DNA from 3 places in the Dehalogenimonas etheniformans genome. Region 3 is predicted to be linked to each of the others. Evidence: riboswitches for the same ligand, from Rfam matches in the RefSeq annotation. Region 3 holds a riboswitch; each other region holds the start of a gene.
The links. A riboswitch is a leader RNA that binds a small molecule or an ion and turns the genes downstream of it on or off. The one in region 3 is predicted to bind cyclic di-GMP.
Positions count from the first base shown of each region.

Region 1: it holds a riboswitch for cyclic di-GMP, as region 3 does, so the genes downstream of both, HX448_RS00730 (M6 family metallopeptidase) here and HX448_RS10020 (Calx-beta domain-containing protein) in region 3, are expected to answer to the same signal.
Region 2: it holds a riboswitch for cyclic di-GMP, as region 3 does, so the genes downstream of both, glmS (glutamine--fructose-6-phosphate transaminase (isomerizing)) here and HX448_RS10020 (Calx-beta domain-containing protein) in region 3, are expected to answer to the same signal.

Region 1 covers NZ_CP058566.2:132,413-136,646, forward strand. Annotated here, with positions in the region: gene HX448_RS00730 (M6 family metallopeptidase) at 204-2,213, opposite strand; cyclic di-GMP riboswitch class II at 2,256-2,338, opposite strand; gene HX448_RS00735 (YegP family protein) at 2,488-2,679, opposite strand; gene mscL (large conductance mechanosensitive channel protein MscL) at 2,712-3,182, opposite strand; gene HX448_RS00745 (DoxX family protein) at 3,238-3,723, opposite strand; gene HX448_RS00750 (DsbA family protein) at 3,726-4,234, opposite strand, start outside.
Region 2 covers NZ_CP058566.2:1,829,964-1,834,197, reverse strand. Annotated here, with positions in the region: gene HX448_RS09175 (DUF4332 domain-containing protein) at 1-234, shown strand, start outside; gene HX448_RS10620 (hypothetical protein) at 265-393, shown strand; gene HX448_RS09170 (GlsB/YeaQ/YmgE family stress response membrane protein) at 553-804, shown strand; partial or broken gene HX448_RS10730 (DUF4332 domain-containing protein) at 850-966, shown strand; cyclic di-GMP riboswitch class II at 1,505-1,588, shown strand; gene glmS (glutamine--fructose-6-phosphate transaminase (isomerizing)) at 1,637-3,421, shown strand; gene HX448_RS09155 (guanyl-specific ribonuclease) at 3,425-3,838, shown strand; gene HX448_RS09150 (barstar family protein) at 3,835-4,234, shown strand, end outside.
Region 3 covers NZ_CP058566.2:2,000,311-2,004,544, forward strand. Annotated here, with positions in the region: gene HX448_RS10020 (Calx-beta domain-containing protein) at 1-1,621, opposite strand, end outside; cyclic di-GMP riboswitch class II at 1,884-1,966, opposite strand; partial or broken gene HX448_RS10025 (glycoside hydrolase family 113) at 2,440-3,345, shown strand; gene HX448_RS10030 (MerR family transcriptional regulator) at 3,460-4,234, opposite strand, start outside.

The DNA of each region.
Region 1 (4,234 bases), 200 kb from region 3:
AACCAAGAAAGACTCTATATTCTTCCGGGATGATTACTATCCCGATTTCATCGAGGACGGGCAGCCTGGATCACTTTGCGGGCTCGCGAGACAGGTTGGGAGCAAAGTCAGAACCGAGATTCTTCGTTGCACTCAGAATGACAGATGGGAAAAAAGAGAGGGAGCCCCGTCGGGGCTCCCTCTCTTTTAACAACTTAGCGGATCTATTTGATGTGGATACCGCCGCGGGGGTCAACCTGGAAGTTGTAGTCGGCGTAACTTGCTACGCCTATCTCGGCTTTATAGGTGACTAAAACTAGCAATTGGGTATAGTTGTCAAACATCTGCCTAATGCTGTCCCAGTCAGATACAAATCCTCCATCGAGAATATTCAGAACCTTGTATTCAGTGACGCCCTTACGAATTCGCTCACCAAGCAAAGAAACCGAATAATCGTTTGATATACCGAGAACCTGGTTGAGGCTCATGAAACCGGACGTAGAGGAACCATCCGAGATGAGAGTGTCATCAACGTATATATTATCGATGAACCACCCCTCAAGAGCAGTAGCCCAGTCGGTCATATACCTGAATCCTACGAGAATATCCTGACCTGCATAGACGCTCAGATCAAAACTCATGTTTATGGTTCCATCTGAAGTACCGGTAAGTCCGGGGAGGTTGGCTATGATATTTGGGTGGGCACTAGGATCATGGTCCGAAATGGTGTAGGAATTAACTAGGCTAGTCCATGTTTGTCCATCGTCGGTCGAAACCTGGACGAAGCCGAAATCCCAAAACTCTTCGATATCATATTCGGTATCAAAAGTCAGGATCCCACCACCTTGGGTTTCAAAAATCGCCCAATTATCGAGAAGATCCCCAGTGCCTCCCCAAAGCTTGCCATCCACCGATGTCCAGGTAATGGGATTGAAAGCGAAACCATTGAACTTAAGGTTAGCAATTTGTTCATAACCCCATACCAGGAGGTAATCAGTTCCCCATGGAGGCGCGCCAGGGCTTGCGAAGGCTTCAGGATTGGGCTTACCAGCGTGGCCGACATTTACCTGGAAGTCAGGGAAGAGATCGAAAGATCCTTTTTGGTACAAGGCTAAACGAAATTGCTGGTAGAATTCATCAAAGGTGTTATCAACAGCCTGTCCTTGGAAGGCTGCGTTGACGCCGGCAATACCGTTGGCCTGTTCGTGGAACAAGGCCTGTGTGAATTCAGTTCCATATTCTTGATTCAACAGGATCTGGAAGAGCGCCGCCTGACCATAATCGGTGAGGATTTCATCATCACCCTGGTCACCCCAGACAACCAGTGAGTTTTCGGGATTGGCGGCAGCGGCATCAAGGTGTCCTTGCAACGAAGGCGTGTAACCGCAGACGATCTCGGCGTATTCCGCCATACCTTCATTGATAAAGGTATCTTCATCTGAGTCGTAGTCATCGTGGAGCAGATGCTGCCACTCATGAGCAAAGACTCCTTCATAAAGATACGGGCGCCATTTTGATTGATCCGGATTTGGATGAGGATTAGGCCCCATACGATTGGCCCAATCATAAGCGTCTATGCTAATGATGTTGCGGTCAAAATAGGTCTCGAACGATGGTGAATAAAAGCCTGCGATGTATATTGGGTAAGTCGAGTCGTAGTAGTTTTCATCCCGGATATTACTGACCAGGACGATATTTCTTCCGGTGGAGTCAAAATAGTAATCTTCGGGTAGACCCAACAGTGATGGTAAGTATGCGTTGCTTCCGTCATGAGCATCGGCGGTACCGAAATATGCGCTCTCTTTTGGCAGGATATTATTATCAAATTGGCCGAGGATGTATGAAATCTGGTCCTGAGTGAGCTCCGGTTTGGCCCTCGAATCTCCCGCCGGCCAGGCAAGGTTTGCTTGTACCCAAACCTGAGTCTTTGAAGAATCGGCAACTAAATCGAAATATGTGGCTTGATATTGACCAGTATAATCGTTGAGAATCAAGAAAATTTTTGTATCCAATACTGTAAGTGCGGAAGCCGTGGCGGAACCTCCACCACTTTGTTGATCATCTTTAACGATCCGATCTGCGGTGGGTTCCCATTGCCTGATCTTAGGCCCAACGTCTGTCGCCTCATAAGTGATCTTGGCGGCAGAAACCGGAATAGACGCGGGAAGCATGAACACCAGGGCGCCGAGGACCAATAGGATACTGACTGGTAACGACATTCTGCGCTTGAACACTAGAACCTCCTCCTTTTTAGTCTATTTAAACGCAAAAACCGACCTGGATCAGGCCGGTTTCACTGTTAGCTCGCTGCCGCCCAAGTGACCATCTACAAGCGGCAGTTCAAAGCTCCTGAAATTACAATTGTAAGCCCCGGAACCAGTCGTTTCAAGATATCCAATCATCATCATAACTCACCAATAGTCACTATTTATGAGGAATGATATCGTTGGGGTATCCGGATTAAAAAAATGAGACGGGCTCCGCGATAACCGCGGAGCCCGTCGTAGGCTATTTCTTTTCCAGGGTCTGGTCGTCGAGGGCGGCACCGGGGGCGTTGGTCTTGACCGATTCGATGCCATTCATCGCGGAGGCCTTGCTCTTGTAACCTTCCGATGTGGCGATGATCTGGCCGTTGGAGGCCATCAGTTTGAACCGGAACTCTCCTGCCTTGTCCTTGTAGAGCTGGAACTTACCTGCCATGGTTTCTCCTTCCGTTTTTCTAGCTAGGTATCCTAGCGTAGCTCTGAAGTACAGTTAGGGCAGCGGGTAGCCTTGATCGGGATGGATGTCGTGCAGTAGGGGCAGTCCTTGGTGGTGGGTGCAGCCGGCGTGGCGGCGGCAGCCTTTTTGGCGGCCTCGCGGGCGGCGATCATATTGAGGGGCTTGACTACCACGAAGAAGATGGCGGCAGCGACGATCAAAAAGCTGATGATGACATTAATAAAAACACCGAAGTTCATAGTGACAGCCCCCGCGGCCTGAGCGGCAGCCAGCGAATCGTACGGTCCAGCGGTGGCGCCCTCTTTGAGGATGGCGTACATGTTGGTGAAGTCGACGCCACCGAGGAGCATACCAATAGGCGGCATCAGGATGTCCTTAACGAAGGAGTTGATTACGGCGCCGAAGGCTGCGCCGATGACAATACCGACGGCCAGATCGACGACATTGCCGCGCATGATAAAGGTCTTGAATTCTTTGAGCATATGCCTCCTTTTGCGTTTATTTTTGTACCTATATTACGACCGGCATGAGCCTAAATCAAGAGGGTTTACGATTATTTTTTTTCACAAATGCCGCCCATGTCCGCAGCTTGAAAAAATCCGGATAAAGCAGGACTACAGCCAGGGCGGCAACGAGCAGGACCAGGTCAACGGCTAGGGCGCCTGCAGGAGTCAGGTAGCCGAAAATCCTCTCCCAAAAGCCGAAACAGTCGCCGCAGTGGGCAAACTTGCCGATGCCCTGGGCGATAGCCCAGACGTTGTTAGCGATAAAACCCAAGGCCAGGACGACCGTCCCCAGAGCGGCCAGGCGAGGCAAGAAGCCTGCCAGGAGCATCGTTCCGAGGATTATCTCTACCCAGGGCACGACGCGGCTGAAAAAGGTCGCCAGCTGTGGAGTATAGAAGGTGCCCATCATTGCCTCGGCGAATTCGGACTGGCCAGGCAGTTTACCGGTACCGGCGAACAACAGGGTAGCACCGACGAAGACGGCGCAAATGATGACGACGATGCCTCTCAGCTTCATAGTTATTTATTGAGTTCAGAATCGATCGCCGAGGTAAAAACATCCAAGGCCTGGACGCCGACGATGCGCGTATCGTTGACGAAAATGGTGGGTAGGTTGTCGATGTTGAGCTGACCGGCGGCTATTGTGTTGTCGGTGACGGCCTGGCGATACTTGCCGCTCTCCAGGCTAGAGTTGAAGGTCCCGGTGTTCAGCCCCAGAGAGACCGCCGCAGCCTCGAGCGCGGACAGGGTGTACGCATCAGCTCCGATGTTGTTCCAGGCGGTCAAAATGCTATCGCGGTATTGAGAGTATTTACCCTGATCGCTAGCGCAAAGCATCGCCTGAGTGGCCAATGAAGAAGCTGGGCCTATGCTGGAGGTATATTTGGTTTCGATGGATACCTGCGGATTACTTCCGTATTTTGTATTTAATTGCGGTTCGATCTCGGTGTAGAGCCGGTAGCAGGCATGGCACTGAGGATCGCTGTATATGACGATTTTGACTTTAACCCCAGGGCTCGGAGATGATG
Region 2 (4,234 bases), 170 kb from region 3:
AATCGGGCTGACCTGTTTAGGATAAAAGGAGTAGGTGAGGAATTCAGCGATCTACTTGAAGCTGCTGGCGTCGACACGGTTAAAGAATTGGCCCAACGAAAACCTGAAAATCTCTTGGCAAAACTGGTTGAGGTGAACAAAGAGAAACAGTTAGTACGCCGCTTGCCCTATGCTACCTCGGTAGCTGATTGGGTCAAGCAGGCCAAGGAATTGCCGCGTGTCGTGGAGTATTGATTAAATCCGCGTATAGGAGTCAAATAAGAAATGGCCAAGCAGGAAAAAGACCCGCGAGGGAAAGCAAAAGGAAAGTCCTCCGCACCCGGTCAAATTAAGCAAGCCGGAGAGAAGGCTATTGGCAAAGCCAAAGGTAAAGCTAAGAAAGACTCCGAGTAATCATTCCGTCCTAAGGGGTAGCTTATTCGGCTACCCCTTAGGACGGAAGTGTTTTATTCCCCACCCTCAAGCCTCAGCACGTTGGATTACTCTAGGCTATTGGTGCACCTCGAAGTTGTTTCAAGCAATTCGACAAGTATTTTTTTGTAGGAGAAATAAATGGGGATTCTATCTTGGATTTTTGTAGGTCTTGTAGCAGGTGCTTTAGCCAAATTAATCATGCCTGGCAAGGATCCAGGGAATATTATAGTAACTATACTCATCGGTATCGCTGGTGGTTTGATTGGTGGCTTTATCGGAAATTTGTTGGGAATAGGTTCAGTCACTGGATTTAATCTAACCACCCTATTGTTAGCAACGGGCGGAGCATTACTATTATTATTCGGTTGGAGACAATTGAAAAATAAATAGTTTCCTAAGCGAGTGGTGAAGGATTCGTAATTTAAAGGTGTTGGCGAAGAGGTTAGTGACCTACTTGAAGCTGCAGGCGTCGATATGGTTAAAAAACTAGGCCAACGGAAACCTGAAAATCTCTTGGCAAAACTGGTTGACGCGAACAAAGAGAACAATTGATACGCCGTTTACCCCACGCTACCTCGGTAGCTGATTGGGTTAAGCAAGCCAAAGAATTGCCGCGTGTCGTGGAATATTGATCCCAAGAATTGTTAGAAATGCATCTGTAGATACTAACCACAAAAAGAATCAAGACCCCAAGGTGGAAGGAAAAGCCCTTGCGCCAGAAAGATACAACAATCTGGTGAAAAGGAGAACCGGCAAAGCTCAGAGAGAAGACAAGAACTAACTCCTATCGTACAGTCGTCGGTTAGCCGGAGGGCATCCATCAAAGAGATGCCCTCCTTAAATTTTTAAAATTTCGTTCTGTGCGAATGGTACTCCGTAAATTGACGACCCGTGGAAGCCGCTCGACAATATCTAAGTTTATATTGAAGATGGTTAGATTGCCGTCTAAAGCAAAACTGCAGAATATTGTTATTATCATTAATAATAATTAGCACTATATTCCTACTTATGAACAAAAGTAATCATACTAAGGTAGTATTGTCAATCATCCTGACAAAAATGGATAATTTGAGTTACTAAGTATAAAAGAATAAATAGATGAGGCTGTGAACTGCCACCTTTATCTGGTCACTTGGGTGGTGGGGAGCCAATAGTGAAACCGACATTAGAAGGATCATGTCGGTTATTTTATTTTTAGCACAATCTTTTTAAAGGAACTGATATGTGTGGCATCGTTGGTTACATTGGGAACAAATCCGCTCAGTTTGTACTGCTGAGGGCAATGGAACAGCTGGAATACCGGGGTTATGACTCATCGGGTATTGCAGTACTAGATGATGTAATTAACGTTTATAAGGGTGCTTGCCGGGTCGGCAATCTAAGAAATTCATCTCCCAGGTTTGTGGGTACCGTCGGAATCGGGCATACCCGCTGGGCCACCCACGGAGAACCTTCGAAAGTCAACGCTCATCCCCATCTTGATTGCGGCGGCAAAATTGCTCTGGTCCATAACGGCGTCGTTTCAAACTATCGACCATTGAAGGAGAAGCTGATTGCCGAAGGCCACGTATTTCTTTCGGAGACCGATACTGAGGTCATCCCTCATCTGATAGAAAAGCATTACACAGGAAACCTCGAACAGGCATTGGCGGAAACCATTGTCCAGTTAAAGGGCTCCTATGCGATTGTCGCGATCGCTGAAGGCGAACATAAGCTGGTATTTGCCCGCCAGCAGAGCCCCCTGGTCATCGGCATCGGAGAGAGTGAGATCTTAGTTGCGTCTGACATCCCACCTCTTCTAGAACACACTAACAAGGTGATTTACCTTGAAGACGGTGAAATCGGTGTTGCCGACCAAAATAGCTTGAAAATTTTGAAAAATGGCAAAGAGACAACCAGGGCTATCGTTCCAATTGATTGGTCTGCCGATCAGGTTGAGAAGAATGAATTTGAACATTTCATGCTTAAAGAGATATACGAACAACCTAGGATAATCAACCAGGCTCTTGAGGGTTTTTTCCACCGAACTGCTCCGGTAATCGACGCTGAGTTTATGCGATATAAAAAGGGTAAAGGACTTTTGATTTTCGCCTGTGGCACGTCCTACCATGCAGGTTTAATTGGAAAATATGTTATCGAAGAATTGTTGGACATACCTGTTCGGGTGGAGTTGGCATCAGAGGTCAACCACCGTGAACGCACTATTCCTGTCGCCAATGTCATCGCTATCACCCAATCTGGGGAGACCGCTGACGTTTTGACGTCGCTCAGTAGATTAAAACAAGCGGGCTGCGCCACCTTGGCCATCACTAATGTCAAAGGCAGTTCTGTTACTCAATTGGCCGACAAGGTCACCTACACCCATGCTGGCCCAGAATTCGGTGTGGCTGCCACTAAAACCTTCATCGCCCAACTTATGGAACTTTATCGACTTGCTTTGCTGCAACAGGACACGGAAGAGAACTTGCGCGAGCAACTGATAGTCCGGTTGAGCCAACTTCCGGACTTAGTGCAAAGTGTAATTGACAATCAAGATCAGATAAAAGCCTGTTCGCGCTATTTAACGCGGTTCTCAAATGTCTTTTTTATTGGTCGAGGCATCAATTATCCGGTCGCCCTCGAGGGGGCTCTGAAGCTTAAAGAGATCAGTTATATCCATGCCGAGGGTTATGCCGCGGGTGAACTGAAACACGGTCCGTTCTCTCTGCTGCAACAAGATACCCCTGTGGTCGCCATAGTTAATCGGGACGCCTGTTATGATGCAATGGTTACCAATATAAAAGAAATAAAGTCTCGCAAAGCGCCTGTGATTGCTTTGGTACAGGAGACCGATACTGAAATTCCAGGACTGGTCGATTTCACGATCCGAATCCCAGTCACGCATACTCTCCTATCGCCAATAATTAATACCGTTGCTCTGCAATTATTAGCTTATTTCGCGGCCAAATTCCGTGATTGCCCGATTGATTTCCCGAGAAACTTAGCTAAGAGCGTCACGGTCGAATAAACGATGGATCATCTGGTTTCTATTCTTTCTACCCCGAGAACTCGGATAATTTCTATTACGTTGATTGTTCTTCTTTCGGGTGTAATTTCCTTAGTAGGATGCGCATTAGTTCCTTCAGGTTCGACGAACGGAGAAACTAGTTACAGGACTATCAGATATTCCGATCTGCCTACCGAAGCCAAAACTACCCTGCATCTGATTGACATCCGGGGACCCTTCCCCTTCCCGCAAGACGGTTCCGTGTTCAATAATTTCGAAATGCTACTTCCCAAAAAGGGATCAGGCTATTACCATGAGTACACAGTCATTACTCCGGGATCGAGTGACCGAGGACCGCGAAGGATTGTGATCGGCGCCAACGGAGAATCTTATTATACAGACGACCATTATGCTAGTTTCAGGTTGATTGTGAGATGAACGTGATAGACTTTAATGTGTTATTCAGTTCAACAACAAACTCGGGCCTATACTCGGCGGATACCAAATATGGGAAGTCAGAGATTCGACAGGCAACCGAAAAGTATGGTTTCGAAATGACGTCCCTTAGTTTTGATCGAATCAGCACGAAACTGGGTTTTCTAAGGCGGGTTGCCAAAGTATTTCATTTCCCAGTCTACTTCGGACATAACTGGGACGCCCTCAAAGACAGCCTTACTGATCTTTCGTGGAAACCTGCCAAGGGCTACGTCATTCTAATTACTCACTTTCAATCCCTTAAGAACAAAATGCCTGAGGACTTTGAGGTTATTAAGGAAATTTTTCGATCCAGCGCTTCGTATTGGAAGGATCAAGGTAAACCTTTTTTCGTCATCT
Region 3 (4,234 bases):
AGTCGCGGTCGTTGTTGGCGTCCAGGTCCTGGCCTAGCGTCCCGGTGAAACCACTGACCAGGAACATGTTAAAACTGCCGTTCTCGAGTTCATTGTGAAGGAAAGGCGTCCGCCAGAAACCCTGGGCATCGGTGGTGCCGACGTTATAGATCCGGTCGATGACCCCTGGATTTTCACCAGGGTCGTTTTCGACAATCAGGATTTTGAAGTCGGAATAGTCGGTCGCTGGTGCCCCATATATCTCGATATATTCATACGTATCATCGCCTGCATGGTCGGCGACAAACTCGTTAATAACGGGCGGCGTATCATCGTTGCGGAGCATAACCCCACCCGGGTTGAAGTAGTTCAGGGACGCCCCGACAAAGTTGGAAAGGTTGAGCCAGAAATATTCGTCGGATTCATACCGTTTATCGCCCGAAACGGTGATGTTGATCGTTTTGCTGGTCTGGCCCGGCATAAAAGTCAGAGTACCCGAGACAGGCGCGTAATCGGCCATCGTCCCCGATCCCATCGCGGTGCCGTCGGCCGTGGCATAGTTGACGCTCACCGTGCTGGCGCCCGCCGCCGCCCCCCAGATGTTGATAGTCACCGGAACGGTATGCGGCCCGGAGTTACCTTCAATTGCATTTACGGGGATAACCTCCAGGTAAATCTCAGGATCGTCGTCATCTATCGTCCACGTGGCGGTGGTGATCGCCCCCAATAAAGCATTAACGGGGTTAGACAATGTATATATTATGGTTTCAGGTCCCTCATACATCTGGTCATTCAGGTGGTAAATACCTCTGACCGATTTCCGGGTCTCACCGGGAAGAAAGGTGACGCTACCCGACGATGCGTTGTAATCGACTCCGGGCGTGGCTGTACCCGGGGTGACCGAGTAGTTCACGGTTATCGTGTTGGTCGAAGCATTGCTGAGGACTATGCCGAAACCCATCTCGCCGGGAGCTGCTTCGGACTGGTGGGGATTGGCATATTCAAATTTGACATAGGGATTTACGTAGGTAAAGTTGATGACCATCCATACCGCCGAAACGCGGACGTCGGGTTGGGCATCATTAGTATAGACTCCGAACCCTTGGATCTGCGTTATCTCCCCCCCTACCCATTCTTGGCCTGTAGCAGGATTGACGTCCCAGGTATAGCTAAATGTGGTAAAATCACCCTCCCCCCAAATGTTGGTTCCTGGGGGATTGTGAGACCCCGCATGGTAACGCAAGCCTCCTATCTGTAACGATGATTGGATGTTATTGCCATCGAAAACTGCGTAGTCATTGTCTCTGGCCCTGTAGAAAATTGTCACGTTTGCATCGGTGTAGTTGGGGACCCCAAATGACGCGTAGCGAAACAGCATGTAACTGTTCTCATCGTTGGTCTCGCCAGCTTTAACATAATCGTCATCGTCCGGGGGGTATTCATCGACGCAGTCCCAACCGTGCTCCCCGCCGTTCCTAGTCCAGCTGCCGGTGAAATCCAAAAATCCTGTCGGATGACGTTCAATAGGTTCGCCGGGCAGATCAGCCGCCGCCACCGGTACAGGTGTGGTCGGCAACAGGAGGATGAATGCCATAATTAATGGGGTCAAGAATCCGAGCTTCATCAAAATCCGCGCTTTCATTTTGTCCTCCTTATGGGCTCTTTAATTTTCAAGATCGTCAAATCCCTTTGACTGCCGGCGCACTCTCAAGCTGTTCGTTGATTACATTGATAGGAATATCGATGAAAGCCAACAGCAGGACTTTCATTGATCTTTCGTTTCTTCTCCACTCCCTGTTTTAGTTCGTTCGTGAAGCGAAACCAATTGGGACGGCCGGTCCTATAGTTCGGAAAGTTGTTGCCTGAGACAATTGTGAAGAGTTCGTTAAAAATAAAAACCGACCTGTTCACAGGTCGGTTTCACTGTTGGCTCCCCGCTACCCAAGTGACCATTTACAGATGGCGGTTCACAGCCTCCTGGAGAACGAGTTCACTAGAGCGAAGTTTATTCTATTCTTGAGATTAATAGACGTCAATATGATGTTTCCTCACCCTACCTCACTATAAATCACAATTTGAAATCTGGAGGACTAAACCGAATTAAAATCTGAAATTATTACTACATCATTTAATCTACAAAACCTATTGACTTCAGTCAGTTAACCTGTCTATTATCACCTTGCCCTCATTCCTTCCGAGTGAGCCGTAAATGAAAAATAGGCTTTGCTTTTCGATAAGCTTATTTCTTCTAATCTCTCTAAACTTCTTTTCGGGTTGCACCGGAGATAATCAGCCTGCGTCTTCACAGAATGTCAGCCTTCGACAACTATCATTCCGACAACCCAGACGAAAACCCTTCCCCCAGTCGATGCTTTCATGAAAGGCATGTGGTTCAACGATTGGGGTTAGGCATTCGACCAACCAAGACCACCCGTCTATGGCCCGTTATATTCACCCGCCCAAGCCGACACGTCACTTAATGATTTGGCAAATACAGGGGCGAATTGGATTTCTGTTGTCGTTGGTCTTTTTCAGGAAACGGTTTCTTCAACAAGTATTACAAAGAATCAATATAAGACAGCATCGGACCAAGCACTTCGACACATCGTAGAGCTGAGCCACAGTTTCGGGATAAGGGTCATTCTGGTGCCATTTTTAACCTTGTCTAATGATCCCGAACACTCCTGGGTACAGATTGGTTCGGCTTTCATCAATGAAACCCAATGGCAGCAGTGGTTCAGTTCATATCGAGATCAGGTTAACCACTATGCGTCGATTACCCAAGAGTTTGGGGCAGACATGTTTTATATCGGAAGCGAATTACCTGGTACCACACTTCGAGAACAAGATTGGCGGCAGGTGGTCAAAGCGGTCGGCGAGCGTTTTAAGGGGCCAATTAGCTATGACAGCGTCTTCTGGGGAAATCCAATCCCCGAGTATAAACGCATAAAGTGGTGGGATGTTTTGGATTATGTTTGTACCGATTTTTGGATGCCGTTAACGAACAAAAACAATCCAATGATAGAAGAATTGAAGCGAGGTTGGCTGCGGACTGGCTTCTTAATTTCTCGAGAAGATATCGCCAAACAGTTCAACAAGCCTGCGATTATCTCTGAAATTGGTTACTCAAACTTAGACGGGGTCAATACAGATCCTTCAGGCGCTCGTTTAATAGGAGCCGCCGAGGATCTTCAAGAGCAGGCTGATTGCTACCAAGTTGCACTCGAAATGGTATGGGATAAGCCTTGGTTAAATGAATTTTCTGGTGGCAATGGAATGCCATTTCATTACCTATACTATGGCCCGGCGATCCCCCATGGAAAGCCTGCCGAGAACGTATTGAAGATTTTTTACCTGCTTAAATAGTTCAATAGCCCGCTTCAGGTCACAATTTAACAAATTGTTGAGCGTTTAATTAAAATGTCCACGCGGGATCAAAGCTACTCCCAAAGCTAAAGAGCTACCCCAATAAAGGAAGATTTATAGTAATACCTGTATTTCACAGTATTGGGTATTGGTCGTAAACACATCGTTCAACAAATTAACCTGCAATATAAGCCTGGGTTGTATTTTGTTCTGTGTCATGTATTCATTTAATTTATTAGTTTGCAGATGGGCATTCTGCAAGTTAAAACTAACGCATAAATACTCTCCAGTCGGAATGGTTGATAACAACGCCTTATTTGAGCGCTTATTGGCAGTAACCGCATTGTATACCATTGATGGACGAATTTCGCCTTTTTTATCAGGAATACAATAATAACCGGTTTCATATGTATCCAGAAGATTATTTTCCTCAATAATCATAAGAAATTTTGAAAATAACACCATTGCGTCCTTTTCTCCAATATCGTTGCTTACTTTTTGCGTAAGGATATACCGCTTAGGTATTAATCTAGTAGCAACCTCCCGGTTGGCAATCACCGAGATGGAGTGATCAATAGTATTGCGGGCCTGTTCTATCGTCTGAATTGAATTTTGCAACAGAGCTATTTTATTCAGCATGCTTACTTTTTGTTCAGCAAGATATTCCATTAACTGACCGGTATCCCTTTTTTCAAGAATTCCCACCATGTCTTTGGGGCTTACTTCAATAGACCTTAAAGCTCTTATTACATCTAGTTGGATTAATTGTTCAAAGGAATAATAGCGATATCTCGTCACCGGATCAGTGTAAAACGGATTTATAAGACCAATCCTTTCGTAAAAACGTAGTGCTTTTATTGTAATGCCTTTTATTTTAGACGTCTGCCCG